One region of the Pseudomonas sp. 2835 genome, then DNA from elsewhere that is predicted to be linked to it. Evidence: riboswitches for the same ligand, from Rfam matches in the RefSeq annotation. Region 1 holds a riboswitch; each other region holds the start of a gene.
The links. Region 1 has a riboswitch for cobalamin ahead of ABIE20_RS19415 ((2Fe-2S) ferredoxin domain-containing protein). Riboswitches for the same ligand answer to the same signal wherever they lie in the genome.

Region 1 (4,359 bases):
CGCGCTGGGTATTTTTCGGGTGGCCGTTGACGTACTTGAAGGCGTACAGGTTGGCGTCGGACACCGGCATCAGCTCGATCACGCCGTCGGGCGAGTGGTTGGCCAGGCGCGCGCATTTTTCGAAGTCGTGCCAGCGCAGGTAGTCCTCACGGATGTACTCGGCCATCTCGCTGATGCAGGTGCTCAGGCCTTTGCGTGCCACCAGGCGGCTGAGGTCGGTAACGTCGATATAGCGGGTCATGATGAACTCCTTTGTTGTAATCAGTGACGGACGGGCAGGTGCACTTCGGCGAGCATGCAGCGGGCGCTGCCGCCGCCGATGCGCTCGATATGGTCGATGTTCACCACCACCGGGTGGCTGTGCTGCTCGACCTGCCGGCGTTGTTCGGGGTTGAGCGAGCGCCAGGCGCTGCGTGACATCACCAGCAGTGGCTGGCCTTGCTTGTCGTGGACTTCAAGCATGTTGCCGGCAAAACCTTCGAGCTGGTCGAAGTCCAGGGTCAGGATGTCCTTGCCGGTGTCGCGCAGCGAATGCTCCAGGGCGCGACGCTCATCGGCCTCGGGCAGCGCCTGCAGGCAGACCACCGAGAGCCCGCGGCCGACGCTCATCATCACGTTGCTGTGATAGATCGGTGCCTGGTGGCGGTCGACGGCGTGGAACAGGCACAGGCGATAATCGAGCTGTTCGGCGAACAGGCGCAGGGCCTGGGTGTGGGTGCGCCCGGAGTGGCAGGCGTAGCTGATCCGGTGCTCGCGATCGAGGACCATGCTGCCGGTCCCTTCCAGATACATACTCTGCTGTTCCAGGGGGCTCAGATCGATGGTCTGACGGACGGCGAAGCGCTCCTCAAGGACCTTGAGCACACCTTTGCTGCGCTCCAGGCGGCGGTTCTGGCCTTCCATCGGGTAGAGCACCAGGCTGCCGTCGGCGTGGCTGCTCCACCAGTTGTTGGGGAAGATCGAATCAGGGGTGTGCGGCGCCGGGGTGTCCTGCACCACCAGCACTTCGACACCGTGCTGGCGCAGGGTATCGACATAGCCATCGAACTCTTCCAGCGCTTTCTGCTGTGCCTGCTGCGGGTTGAGCAGGGCTTGCTGGAAACGGTTGTTGAGGGCGGTGTCCGGGTTGAAGGCGAACCGCGCCGGGCGGATCATCAAGACTGTATTTGTTGTTTGCATCGAGGCACGCATCCGGGGTTGGCTGTGTGCTTATTGTCGACGTGATCAACGATAAATCCCGGCTGAAGCGCATTGGGTGCTCAGCCGGTAAAGCTGAAATAGTGGGTTTGGCAACGGATTCTGCTGCGACGGGTCAAGGCCGCTGTTGCTTCAAGGCGCGCAGTTGGCGCGCCAGGGTCAGGGCGGTACGGGCGCTGTGTTCGCCGGGCACGATATGGCTGAAGGGCAGGTCGATCAGGCGGTCGTCGCGCACCGCGCGCAGGTGCGAAAGCGCCGGGTGCTGGCGCAGGTAGGCGCGCTTGCCGGCGGCCGGCGACCACACCGCATCGGCAAGGATGATCACGTCAGGATCGGCGCGCAGCAAGCGCTCGGCATCGACCGTGACCCGGTTCAGCTCGATCTCGGCGTACAGGTTGCGACCGCCTGCTGCGTCGATCAACTGGGTGATGAAACCGCGCTTGCCTTCGCTTTGCAGGCCGTTGACCTCGCTGTCGAGGTAGAACACCGACAGCGGCGGGCTGTGCCCGGCGATGGTTTTGGCGGCGGCCAGGTTCTGGCGCTGGCGGGTGATCAACTGGCTGGCCCGGGCCTCGCGCTGCAACAGGTGGCCGAGGCTGCGCAGGTCTTGTTCAATGGCGGCAAAGCCGTTTTCCGGCGCTGGCGCGCAGGCGTTTTCCAGCAGGTAGCTGGCGATGCCGTTGGCCTGCAGGGTGGTGCGCGGCGCGACCCCGTCGCGGTCACGAAAGGCGCTGGCAAAGCCGCCGACCAGCAGGTCGTAACCTTGGGCATAGACCACCTCGGTTGCCGGGTAGCGACGCGACAGCAGGGGGACGCCGCGATAGCGTCCGCTGGTCAGCGCCTGGGCGTCATCATCTATATAGCTGACGGCGGCCAGCGCCGGGCCGGCGTCCAGGGCCAGCAACAGGTCGGCGGCGTGCTGGTTGAGGGCCAGGATGCGTTGCGGGCGCTCCTGTGGCAGTTGCCAGGTGTGTCCGCAGTTCTGATAGTCCAGGGCCACTGCGCTGCTACTTAAAAGGGCCAGCAGGCTGGCGCCGATCCACTTCATGAGCCCTGGCCGTTGAGCAGCAGCTCGGGCACCGGCTGGCCGTCGATCAGGTGCACGCGCACCAGGCGCTGGGCGTCTTCGGCGCTGGCCACCCGGTACCAGCAGCGGTCCGGATACACCGTCAACACCGGGCCAAGGTTGCACGGGAACTGGCAATGGCTGCGGGTCAGCAGCACGCCGTCAGTGGTTTCGATGCGGTTGGCCACCAGCAGCTCGCGGCGCAGGACTTTCCACAGTGGCAGGGCACCGCGTTGTACGCAGCGCGGGCCGGTGCAGAGCATCACATGGCGGGTATGCTCGGGGATTTGCGACCACTCCGGCTTGCTCTGGATTTGCTCTTCGGCGAGGCGGCCGCGGCGTCGCTTGGGGGTTGTTGCTGTCATGGACTTCTCGAAAAATATTCGCGAAGCGCACAGGAGGGCCCCGGCCAACACGCGCCAGGCAGCCGGCTCGTGCCCGCCCTCCGCAGGTTTGCCTAATTGACTGCATGCAGTCGTGGGGCTTCAGGCCGGTCTCCGGGCTTGCGAGGCGTAAAGTCATTCGCCTTCCCATTCCTGTGGGCACAGTGGCGTGTTGAATGCTTCACTCGCTTACCGTTGCGGGGGCAGCGCCGGACTGGTCGATAACGACGCACCGGCTTCCCGTTTCACCTGACGCACGGCGGCGGCAGGCACCTGAAACTGGCAGGCATCTGACCATCAGCCCAGGCGTTCGTCAACTGTGCCGGCATGGCCCTGGGTGTGCAGGCGCTTGTACAGGGTGGTGCGGCTGATGCCGAGGACCCGGGCCAGGGCCGAGATATTGCCATTGAGGGCACGCAGGCGCTGGCCGAGATCGTCAGTGTTTGCCGGCGTGGCCAGCACTGGCGCGGCGGGCTTGGCCTCAGGCAGGTCGGCAAAGAAACTGTCTGGCAGGTGCTCCATGGCAATCGGTCGTTCGCCGGCCAGAGCCAATGCCACCTGCAGCACGCTGGCCAGTTGTCGCAGGTTGCCCGGCCAGGGATGCTGGAGCAGCAGCTCCAGCACTTTGCCGGGCAATTGCGTCGGTGCCCCCGGTTCGCGGTACTGCTGGTGGAGCTGTTCGATCAGGGCCAGGCGGTCGCTACGCTCGCGCAGCGGTGGCAGCTTCAGGCTCAAGCCTGCGATGCGGTAATACAGGTCCTGGCGAAAGTGGCCCAGCCGTACCTGTTCGGCGAGGTTGTGGTTGGTCGCCGAGACCACGCGGATATCCACCGGCGTCGGTTCGCCGCTGCCCAGTGGTTGAATGCTGCGGGTTTGCAGAAAGCGCAGCAGGCGTGCCTGGGTGGGCAGCGGCATGTCGCCGATTTCGTCGAGAAACAAAATGCCCCGGTCGGCCTTGCGGATCAGGCCGATGTTGCCCTTGTGGTGGGCGCCGGTGAACGCGCCTTTTTCATAGCCGAACAGCTCCGACTCGACCAGCTCGGCCGGAATCGCCGCGCAGTTCACCGCAATCAATGGCTGCGCGGCGCGGCTGCTGGCGCGGTGCAGGGCGGTGACAAAGACCTCTTTGCCGGCGCCGGTTTCGCCTTCGATCAACAGCGGGATGTCTTTTTCCAGCAGCAACCCGGCCTGGCGCAGAGCCTTGTCGATACGCGGGTCGCAGCCCGCTTGCGGGCGGCTGAGCGGGGCGGCTGGGGCTGTGGCCGCATGCAACAGACAGTGGAAGCGGTTGCGCCCGGTCACCTGTAGCGCAAACGGCTGGTCCGCGCCGTGGGCCAACAGCTGCGCCAGGGGAGTCCTGAACAACTGCTCAAGGTTCAGTTGCAACGGGTTCTGGCCGAGCAAACTGTCGGCCCGGCGATTGGCCGCCATTACCCGCCCCTGGTCATCGAACAGCAGCAGCCCGGCCCATTGGCTGTCGAGGTTGTTGGCGCCGGTATTGAAGCTCAGTTGCCGGTAATCCCCGGCAAAGCGCGCCAGGATCAGGCGGTTCTCCAGGCTCTGGCTCATCATCCGTACCAGGCCCTGGGTTTGCGCCGTAGGCAGGTAGCTGTCGCTGGAAACATCGAGCACGCCGATCAGCTGGCGCTCGGCATCGAACAAGGGAGCAGCGGCGCTGGCCATGAAGCGGTTGAGCTTGAGGAAGTGCTCGTC
Region 2 (4,359 bases), on a different contig from region 1:
CAAGACCAACCACCTGGACGCCAAGACCCGCGAGCTGATCTCACTGGCCGTAGCCGTCACCACCCGTTGCGACGGCTGCATTGCCGTGCACTCGGCCCAGGCGGTCAAGCACGGCGCGACCCGCGAAGAAATCGCCGAAGCCCTGGGCGTGGCCGTAGCGATGAACGCCGGGGCGGCGCTGGTGTATTCGGCGCGGGCGCTGGATGCCGTGGGCAAGGCCGGGCAGTAACCCAACCGCAGGTGAGTGCGCGGCCAGTGCCGCGCCTCACCCACGTCCTGGCGTTTTCGCATAAGCTAGCGGGCGAACCGTTTTCAGGAACCCCCATGATCCACATCCGCCCCATGACCGCCGCTGACTTCGAGCTTTTCTGGCCGACCTTCCAGGCCATCGTCAGCGCTCGCGAAACCTATGCCTTCGACCCGGCCATGAGCCAGGAGCAAGCCCGCCAACTGTGGCTGGAAGCGCCGCTGCAGACCCTGGTGGCCGAAGAGGATGGCGTGCTGCTCGGTTCCTACTACCTGAAGGCCAATGCCGCCGGCCCCGGCAACCATGTCAGCAATTGCGGCTACATGGTCTGCGACGCCGCCCGTGGCCGCGGTGTAGCCCGCTTGATGTGCGAGCACTCGCAGCGCCTGGCGCGGGAGCTGGGCTTCCTGGCCATGCAGTTCAATTCGGTGGTGTCGAGCAACGAGGTGGCGGTGGCCTTGTGGCAAAAGCTCGGCTTTGCCATCGTCGGCCGTTTGCCCAACGCCTACCGGCATGCGCGCCTGGGGCTGGTGGACAGCCTGGTGATGTACAAGTGGCTTGAGGAACCGAAACAGCCGATGCTGATCGGGCGCAAGAATATCGAGGCGGTGGTGTCGCGCAAGCGCGGGCGTTGAATCGGTAACGACCGCGCTGGCCTCATCGCTGGCAAGCCAGCTCCCGCAGCTACTTCAGACACCCGATCGGGGGGGAGCCGGCTTGCCGGCGATGCTTTGAGGGCTTAGAAGGCGATACCCACCTTCACGCCGTACTCATCGCGCTTGAGCTTGGTGTTGTCGGCCACCGGCGAGTCGCCATCGAGCTTGTACTCGGTGCGGGTGTAGTACACCCCGGCCATGATTGGCACCGTGCCTTTCTGGTTCATCAAGAAATTCACTTCGGCGTACGGATTGGTGCGGTCTTTGAGGTCGACCGTGTCGCTGCCCAGGTCATCGACATCGAGCTTGGCACGACCGTCCAGGGTGTGCCGCGCGCCCAGTTCGACGCGCATGGTGACGTCGTCGAACTGGTGGTTATAACCCAGCGCCGCCTTGGCGAACGGGCCCTTGGCGGTCAGTTCCATATCGTAGTCGTTGGTGTCGGGCTCGTAGCGGGTCCAAGCGTAACCACCGCCGACGGTGAAGTCGACGAAGTTGCGCGCATCCAGCGCCGCGCGCCAGCCCAGGTCGAGGTCGGCCTGGCCTTCCTTGAGCTTGTCATCGTCCTTCTCGCCGTACTTGGCCTCGACACCGGCCTGGTAGATAAAGCCGGATTCGGCGGTCATCTTGTTGCCGAAGTTGTAGAACAGCCCGGCCTGGGGCATGTGCGAGGTGTCCGATTCGCTGCCGCCTTCGAGCTTGAACTTGTTGTAGCTGCCGCTCAGGCCGAAGGTCGAAATCGGCCCGGTGTCGGGCGCTGCGAAGGCGCTCAGGGGCGCGGCCAGCAGGGCCAGGGCACAGGTTTTACGCAGCAGGTTGAAGCCTTGGTTAGACATTCCGTTAATTCTCCATGTCTTGAACAGGTGCATGTAAGCCAAGCGACCTTTCGAGACCGGGGCGTTTGCAAAAGTTCGAACGGATTTACCGCCGAAGGCTCTGCAATGCGCCTTGCATCACAATTGAACTGATCTGCTCAATTGCCCAAGCCGTTGACTGCAAAGGTTTTCGGTGTTCAGATGCGCGCCAGTTTCAGGTGTCCTGCGCCGCCGTGCGCAGGGTGAAACGGGAAGCCGGTGCGTCATGCAAATGACCAGTCCGGCGCTGCCCCCGCAACGGTAAGCGAGCGAAGCCTTCGAAACACCACTGTGCCTTGGCATGGGAAGGTGAAGGCCTTCATGACCCTCGCAAGCCCGGAGACCGGCCTGAAGCTTCTGTTTGGCAACCCCGCGGTGGGCGGGCGCAGGCCGGTTGGCGTTCGCCTGCGCGTGCGCCATGCCTCCATGCGTTGTTCCCTCCGGGATTCATTCTTCCTGTTGACTGTGGAACGACATGTCCCGAATCTCCAAGCTTCATACCCTGGCGGCCAATGCCCTGGCCCCCTGCCTGGCCTTCTCTGCACCGGCTTTCGCCGTCGAGGGCAGCCCCTCTGCCCTGGCCCTGCCCTCGACGGCCATCACCAGCAGCAGCGACAACGAATCCGTCAGCCTGGCCACCCCGCTGCCCGCCGGCTCACGCCTGAACCTCAGCGCCATGGACACCCCGGCCAGCACCAGCAGCCTGGGCAGCGAGGCCATCGACGGGCGCAACAACCTCACCGTGCAGGACGCCGTGACCCGCTCGCCGGGCATCACTTCGGTGGCTACCCCGGGCAACGGCAACACGGCGCTGTCGGCCCGCGGCTTCACTGGCCACAGCTCGGTGATGACGCTGTTCGACGGCGCGCGGATGTACACCGGCGCCGGCACCCAGAGCTTCCCGGTCGACCCGTGGATGGTCGAGCGCATCGACGTAATTCGTGGCCCGGCCTCGGTGCTGTACGGCGAAGGCGCCACGGGCGCGGTGATCAACGTGATCCCGAAAAAGCCCTTTGCCGGCGAGATCCGCAATCACCTGCGCCTGGGCTACGGCTCGTACGACCGCCAGCAACTGGGCCTGGACAGCGGCGGTTCGCTGAGCGAGCGGCTGAGCTACCGGGTGACCCTCAACCGCCAGCAAAGCAATGGCTGGATCGACCGCGGCGATTCGAAAAACCTGGCCATGAGCGCCGCCCTGCGCTTTGACGCCAGCGACGACCTGAGCTTTACCCTGGCCCACGAGCGCGGCGACGCCGAGCCGATGAACTACTTTGGCACGCCACTGATCGACGGCCATTACCGCGACAGCCTGCGCAAGAAGAACTACAACCTCAAGGATTCGGCCCAGCACTACCACGACGAGTGGACCCGCTTTAACACCGACTGGAACATCAGCGACTCGATCAGCGCCAGCAACCAGCTGTACTACCTCAAAAGCCGCCGGCACTGGCGCAACGCCGAGGACTACACCTGGAACAGCGGCGTCGGCCAGCTGGAGCGCGGCAGTTACCTGGAAATCAAGCACGACCAGGAACAGCTCGGCGACCGCCAGAGCTTCACCTTCGACCACTCGCTGTTTGGCCTTGCCAGCAAGACCGTGGTCGGCGCCGAGTACAACCGCATCCGTTTCGGCATCGACAGCAACTCGCCGTACAACGACGTCGGCGGCGATTTCATCGACCCGTGGAACCCGGCGCCGGGGTATTTCCACAGTAAAGACCCGACGCGCCCGCAAACCGACAGCACCACCCGCACCTTCGCCCTGTTCGCCGAGAACCGCACCCAGCTGTCCGAGCGCTGGTCGCTGGTGACCGGCATCCGCCGCGACCAGAACCACATCGACCGCAATGACCTGGTTAGAGATACCCGCAGCGACCGCAGCCTCAATGGCGGCAACTGGCGCGCCGGGCTGGTGTTCGCCGTCAACGACGAGCTGAGTCTGTACGGCCAGTACTCCACCAGCGAGGACGGCGTCAGCGACCTGGTGACTCTCAGCCCGACCCAGCAGCAGTTCGACCTGACCGAGGCCAAGCAGACCGAGTTCGGCCTCAAGCAACTGTTCTGGGACGGCCGTGGCGAGTGGACACTGGCGGCCTATCACATCGTCAAGAAGAAGCTCTTGGTCGACAACCCCGACACTCACCAGAAGGAACAGGCCGGCCAGCAGACCTCCGATGGCCTGGAAGCGACCCTGGAACTGGCCCTGGCCAACCAGTGGCATGTCTCGGCCAACGCCTCGGTGGTGCGCGCCAAGTACGACGACTTCGACCAGGTGGTCAATGGCCAGACCGTTTCCCGCGCCGGCAACCGCCCCAGCAACGTGCCACGGCGTACCGCCAACCTGTGGGTCAGCAAGGGCTTTAGCCACAACGTGGATGCCGGCCTGGGCCTGCGTTATGTCGATGAGCGCTATGCCAACACCGCCAACTCCCAGAACGTGCCGGGCTTTACCGTGGTCGATGCCAACCTGGGCTGGCAGGTGCTGCCGGATGTGCGCCTGGGCTTGCAGTTGAACAACCTGCTGGACCGGCGCTATGCCGCCACCGCGCACAGTGGCGAGCAGTGGTTGATGGGTGAGCCGCGGTCGTATTTTGCGACGCTG
Region 3 (4,359 bases), on a different contig from region 1:
TAGAACGCCAGGTAAGCGTGCGGCGGCACCAGGTCGGGGTCGTGGTAGACCGCGCTCTGGTCCAGCTGGTAACCACGGGCCGGCTGGATGCCGACGAAGGTCAGGCCGTAGCGCAGGCCGGCGATCATCATCCGCCCGCTGCGGAACATCGGGTCCTGGCTCGGCTCGCCCCAGCGTTCGCGCACGGCAATCTGGTTGGCCTCGGGCAAGGTGGCAAAGGCCGCCAGGTAGTCCTCCAGGGCCATGCTTTGCATGCACGGGCGCAGGTCGAGGCTGTCGAGGTCGTTGCTGACGCCACCGAGCAAAGCCTGGATCAGCGCCGTGCCGTTGTCGGGCAAGGGTGCCAGCGGATAGCCCTGGGCCTGCAACGCGCGCAGGATGTTCAGCGCCGCTGCTGGAGTGTCGAGGCCCACGCCATTGCCGATGCGCCCGTCGCGGGTCGGGTAGTTGGCGAGGATCAGCGCCACGCGCTTCTGCCCGTTGGGCAGCTGCGCCAGGGCGCACCAACGCCGCGCCAGCTCGGCGACAAAGTCCATGCGCTCGGGCTGGGCGCGGTAGCAGACTACGTCGGACTGGCTGCGCTCGCTGCGCCAGGCCAGGTCCTTGAAACTGACCGGGCGGGTGATGATGCGCCCGTCCAGCTCCGGCAAGGCGATGTGCATGGCCAGGTCGCGGGCCCCCAGGCCCTGCTCGCTGGCTTGCCAGGCCGGTTCGTTGTCCTGGGCGCAGATCGCCTGCAACACCGGGATGTCGCGGCGAAACGGGCGCAGGTGCGGCTGCTCGGGGCTGGACTGGGCAAAGCCTGTGGTGTTGATGATCAGGGCAGCGTCGACCTGGTCCAGCCAGTCTTCGACCTGCTGCAGGCAACCGGCCTCCTTGAGGCTGGCCACGGCAATCGGCAAGGGGTTGAGCCCGGCCAGTTGCAACCGCTCGCAAAAGGTGTCGATAAAGGCCGTGTTGGCCGCCTGCAGGTGCGAGCGGTAGAACAGGATCGGCACCACCGGCTGCTCGACCTGCCACTCGCCGAACCAGTCCTCCAGCGCCGCAGCCGCCTTGCGCGGGTGGTACACCGCGGTGCGCGGCAGTTGCTGCGGCGCGCTCCAGGGGTAGTCGCGCTGCAAAAACTCGCTGGCCAGGCAGTTGAACAAGTTCAGGGCATTGGCTTTGCCGCCCTGGCGCAAAAAGTGCCAGAGCCGTTCGGCCTGCTCGGCCGGCACCGTGCTCAGGCTGCTCAGTTCCGGGTCGGGGCGGTCGTCGCCGGGCACCAGGATCAACTGCACGCCACGGGCGGCCAGCTCCAGCAGTTGCTCCACACCATAGCGCCAGTAGCCGACGCCGCCGTGCAGCGACACCAGGATGACCTTGGCATGGCGCAACACCTGGTCGACATAGAGGTCGACCGAGGCATGATTCTGTACCTGCATGGGGTTGGCCAGACGCAGGCTGGGGAAATCCTCGGGCAGCTGCTGGGCGGTTTCGGCCAGCAGCGCCAGGTGCGAGTCACCGCTGCAGAGGATTACCAGCTCGGCCGGGGTCTGGCCGAGGTCGGCAATGCTGTCGTCCGGTACAAAACCACCGGGCTGGGTCCGCAGCAAGTGCATGGGTCAAGCGCCCAGGGCGGCGCGCAGGCTCGCTTCCAGTTGTACCGCATCCAGTTCCTGGCCGATCAGCACCAGGCGCGTAGTGCGCGGCTCTTCACTGCGCCAGGCGCGGTCGAAGTGCTTGTCGAAACGGGTACCCACGCCCTGGATCAGCAGGCGCATCGGCTTGCCCGGGATCGCTGCAAAACCTTTGACCCGCAAAATGCCGTGCTGCACCACCAGTTGGGTCAGGGCGTCAAGCAGCAGGCTTTCGTCGGCTTGCGGCAGCTCGATGGAAATCGAGTCGAAGGCGTCGTGGTCATGGTCGTCGTGATCATCACCGTCGTGGTGCGAGTCGTGGTGGGTACGGCGGCCATCGATATGCGCCTCGGATTCGGCGCCCAGGCCCAGCAACACTTCCAGCGGCAGGCGGCCGCTGCTGGCTTCGATCACCTTGACCGCCGGCGGCAGCTCTTCTTCGACTTCGGCGCGCACCTTGGCCAGGTCGTCGGCGGCAATCAGGTCGGCCTTGTTCAGTACCACCAGGTCGGCGCTGGCCAGCTGGTCGGCGAACAGCTCGTGCAGTGGCGACTCGTGGTCAAGGTTGGGGTCGAGCTTGCGCTGCGCATCGACCTGCTCCGGGTAGGCGGCAAAGGTGCCTGCGGCGACGGCCGGGCTATCGACCACGGTGATCACCGCGTCAACGGTGCAGGCGTTGCGAATCTCTGGCCACTGGAAGGCTTGCACCAGGGGCTTGGGCAGGGCCAGGCCGCTGGTTTCGATGAGGATATGGTCGAGGTCGCCGCGACGAGCGACCAGTTCGCGCATCACCGGGAAGAACTCTTCCTGCACGGTGCAGCACAGGCAGCCGTTGGCCAGTTCATAAACGCGGCCGCTGGCCTCTTCTTCAGTACAGCCGATGCTGCACTGCTTGAGGATTTCGCCGTCGATGCCCAGCTCGCCAAACTCGTTGACGATCACCGCGATGCGCCGCCCCTGGGCGTTGTCGAGCATGTGCCGCAGCAGCGTGGTCTTGCCCGAGCCGAGGAAGCCGGTAACGATGGTGACGGGGAGTTTGGCCAGTGTTTTCATAGCGATGCCCTTGGCAGGATGGCGGGCATGCGGGACGAGCGCCAAAGGTGTTGCGCACCTGGCCTGTTCGCCACCGGATCACCCCGCCCGGTTGAATGTCGGAAACTGTTCGAGGCAGGTCTCCTGGCTTGCATTGCACCGGCACCTGGCCAGTCGAACGACGCCTTCCCGCACACGCTGCAGTGGCTGTGTCGAACCCTTCAATGCTTACAGTTGCGGGGGCAGCCGCGGCTTGAACCGCGTTCCCGTCTTAGCTTCGGCCAGCGCCGAAGAACCTCGAAGCGGCTAGGCTACGCAGTGCCCGGTGAGCGGTCAACTGCTGTCACGATTGACGCCTGCCCGCGCCCGTGATTTGCTAACGCCATTCGTTTGGGTGCCCCTTGAGGGTGAAACTGGGAAACCGGTGCGTCATGCGCTTCTTTATAAGGTGTATGGCAAGTCCGGTGCTGCCCCCGCAACGGTAAGTGAGAAAAGCGTCAGAACCACTGTGCCCGCTGTCTGGCATGGGAAGGTGACGCCTGTGGTGTGGCCAGCGGCCTACCCTCACCAGCCCGGAGACCGGCCCAACGCTTGACCGAACAAACCCGCGGTGGGCGGGCGCTGTTACAACCCCTGGGCGAACGCTGCGCAGGGGTTCGCTGCGCTTGCCTGTTGCCGACAACACCAAGAGGAAAGCGCCATGCGTACCAGTACCGCCATTAACCAAGCCGTTACCCCGTCAAGCCTCAGCCAGCGCCTGCTGGTTGCTGTCGGCGCCTCGCTGCTGGGCCTGTGCCTGGTGTACTTCGCCGGTTTCTCGCACATCGAAGCGGTGCACAACGCTGCCCACGATACCCGCCACAGCGCCGCCTTCCCTTGCCACTGAGTGCTGCCCCGATGATCAAGCGTATTGCCAGTACCGCAGGCTTTACCGGCCTGCTGGCCGCCCTGCTGCTGACCCTGCTGCAAAGCTTCTGGGTCGCGCCGCTGATTCTCCAGGCGGAAACCTACGAAAGCGCCGCCCCTGCGCTCGAAGCGCCCCATGAACATGCCGCCGGCACCGCCGAGCATCATCACGACAGCGAAGCCTGGTCGCCGCAAGACGGCTGGCAGCGTGTACTGTCGACCACCGGCGGCAACCTGGTGGTGGCGGTCGGATTCGCCCTGATCCTTGCCGCGCTCTACACCCTGCGCGCACCGAAGACCGTGATCAGCGGCGCGCTCTGGGGCCTGGGCGGCTTTGCCGTGTTCTGCCTGGCGCCAACCCTGGGCCTGCCACCGGAACTGCCGGGCACCGCGGCCGCCGACCTGGCCCAGCGCCAGGCCTGGTGGGTCGGTACTGCTGCTGCCACCGCCGTGGGCCTGGCCTTGATCGTGTTTGCCCGCAACTGGCTGCTGAAGGTTGTCGGCGCAGTGTTGCTGGTAGTGCCGCATGTGATTGGCGCGCCACAGCCGGAAGTGCACCAGATGCTCGCCCCAGAAGCCCTGGAAGCCGAGTTCAAGGTCGCCTCGCTGCTGACCAACGCCGCGTTCTGGCTGGCCCTGGGGCTGATCAGCGCCTGGCTGTATCGCCGTTCGAGCCAGGCCTGAGGATGCAGCTGTACCTCGGCCTGGGTTGCCGTCGCGGCTGCCCGGCCGACGCCCTGAGCAATCTGCTCACGCGCACCCTGCTCGCCCATGACCTGACGCCCGGCGCGGTCATGGGCCT

Region 2: it holds a riboswitch for cobalamin, as region 1 does, so the genes downstream of both, ABIE20_RS10585 (TonB-dependent receptor) here and ABIE20_RS19415 ((2Fe-2S) ferredoxin domain-containing protein) in region 1, are expected to answer to the same signal.
Region 3: it holds a riboswitch for cobalamin, as region 1 does, so the genes downstream of both, cobW (cobalamin biosynthesis protein CobW) here and ABIE20_RS19415 ((2Fe-2S) ferredoxin domain-containing protein) in region 1, are expected to answer to the same signal.

What each region holds. Positions count from the first base shown of each region.
Region 1 is NZ_JBNDLE010000014.1:90,195-94,553, reverse strand. It holds gene ABIE20_RS19430 (ornithine cyclodeaminase) at 1-241, opposite strand, end outside; gene ctlX (citrulline utilization hydrolase CtlX) at 262-1,179, opposite strand; gene ABIE20_RS19420 (ABC transporter substrate-binding protein) at 1,313-2,245, opposite strand; gene ABIE20_RS19415 ((2Fe-2S) ferredoxin domain-containing protein) at 2,242-2,628, opposite strand; cobalamin riboswitch at 2,735-2,938, opposite strand; gene ABIE20_RS19410 (sigma-54-dependent Fis family transcriptional regulator) at 2,944-4,359, opposite strand, start outside.
Region 2 is NZ_JBNDLE010000006.1:88,717-93,075, forward strand. It holds gene ABIE20_RS10570 (carboxymuconolactone decarboxylase family protein) at 1-229, shown strand, start outside; gene ABIE20_RS10575 (N-acetyltransferase family protein) at 325-882, shown strand; gene ABIE20_RS10580 (outer membrane beta-barrel protein) at 987-1,739, opposite strand; cobalamin riboswitch at 1,918-2,123, shown strand; gene ABIE20_RS10585 (TonB-dependent receptor) at 2,233-4,359, shown strand, end outside.
Region 3 is NZ_JBNDLE010000022.1:57,992-62,350, reverse strand. It holds gene cobN (cobaltochelatase subunit CobN) at 1-1,601, opposite strand, end outside; gene cobW (cobalamin biosynthesis protein CobW) at 1,605-2,672, opposite strand; cobalamin riboswitch at 2,769-2,966, opposite strand; cobalamin riboswitch at 3,026-3,253, shown strand; gene ABIE20_RS23580 (CbtB domain-containing protein) at 3,352-3,537, shown strand; gene ABIE20_RS23575 (CbtA family protein) at 3,549-4,241, shown strand; gene ABIE20_RS23570 (cobalamin biosynthesis protein) at 4,244-4,359, shown strand, end outside.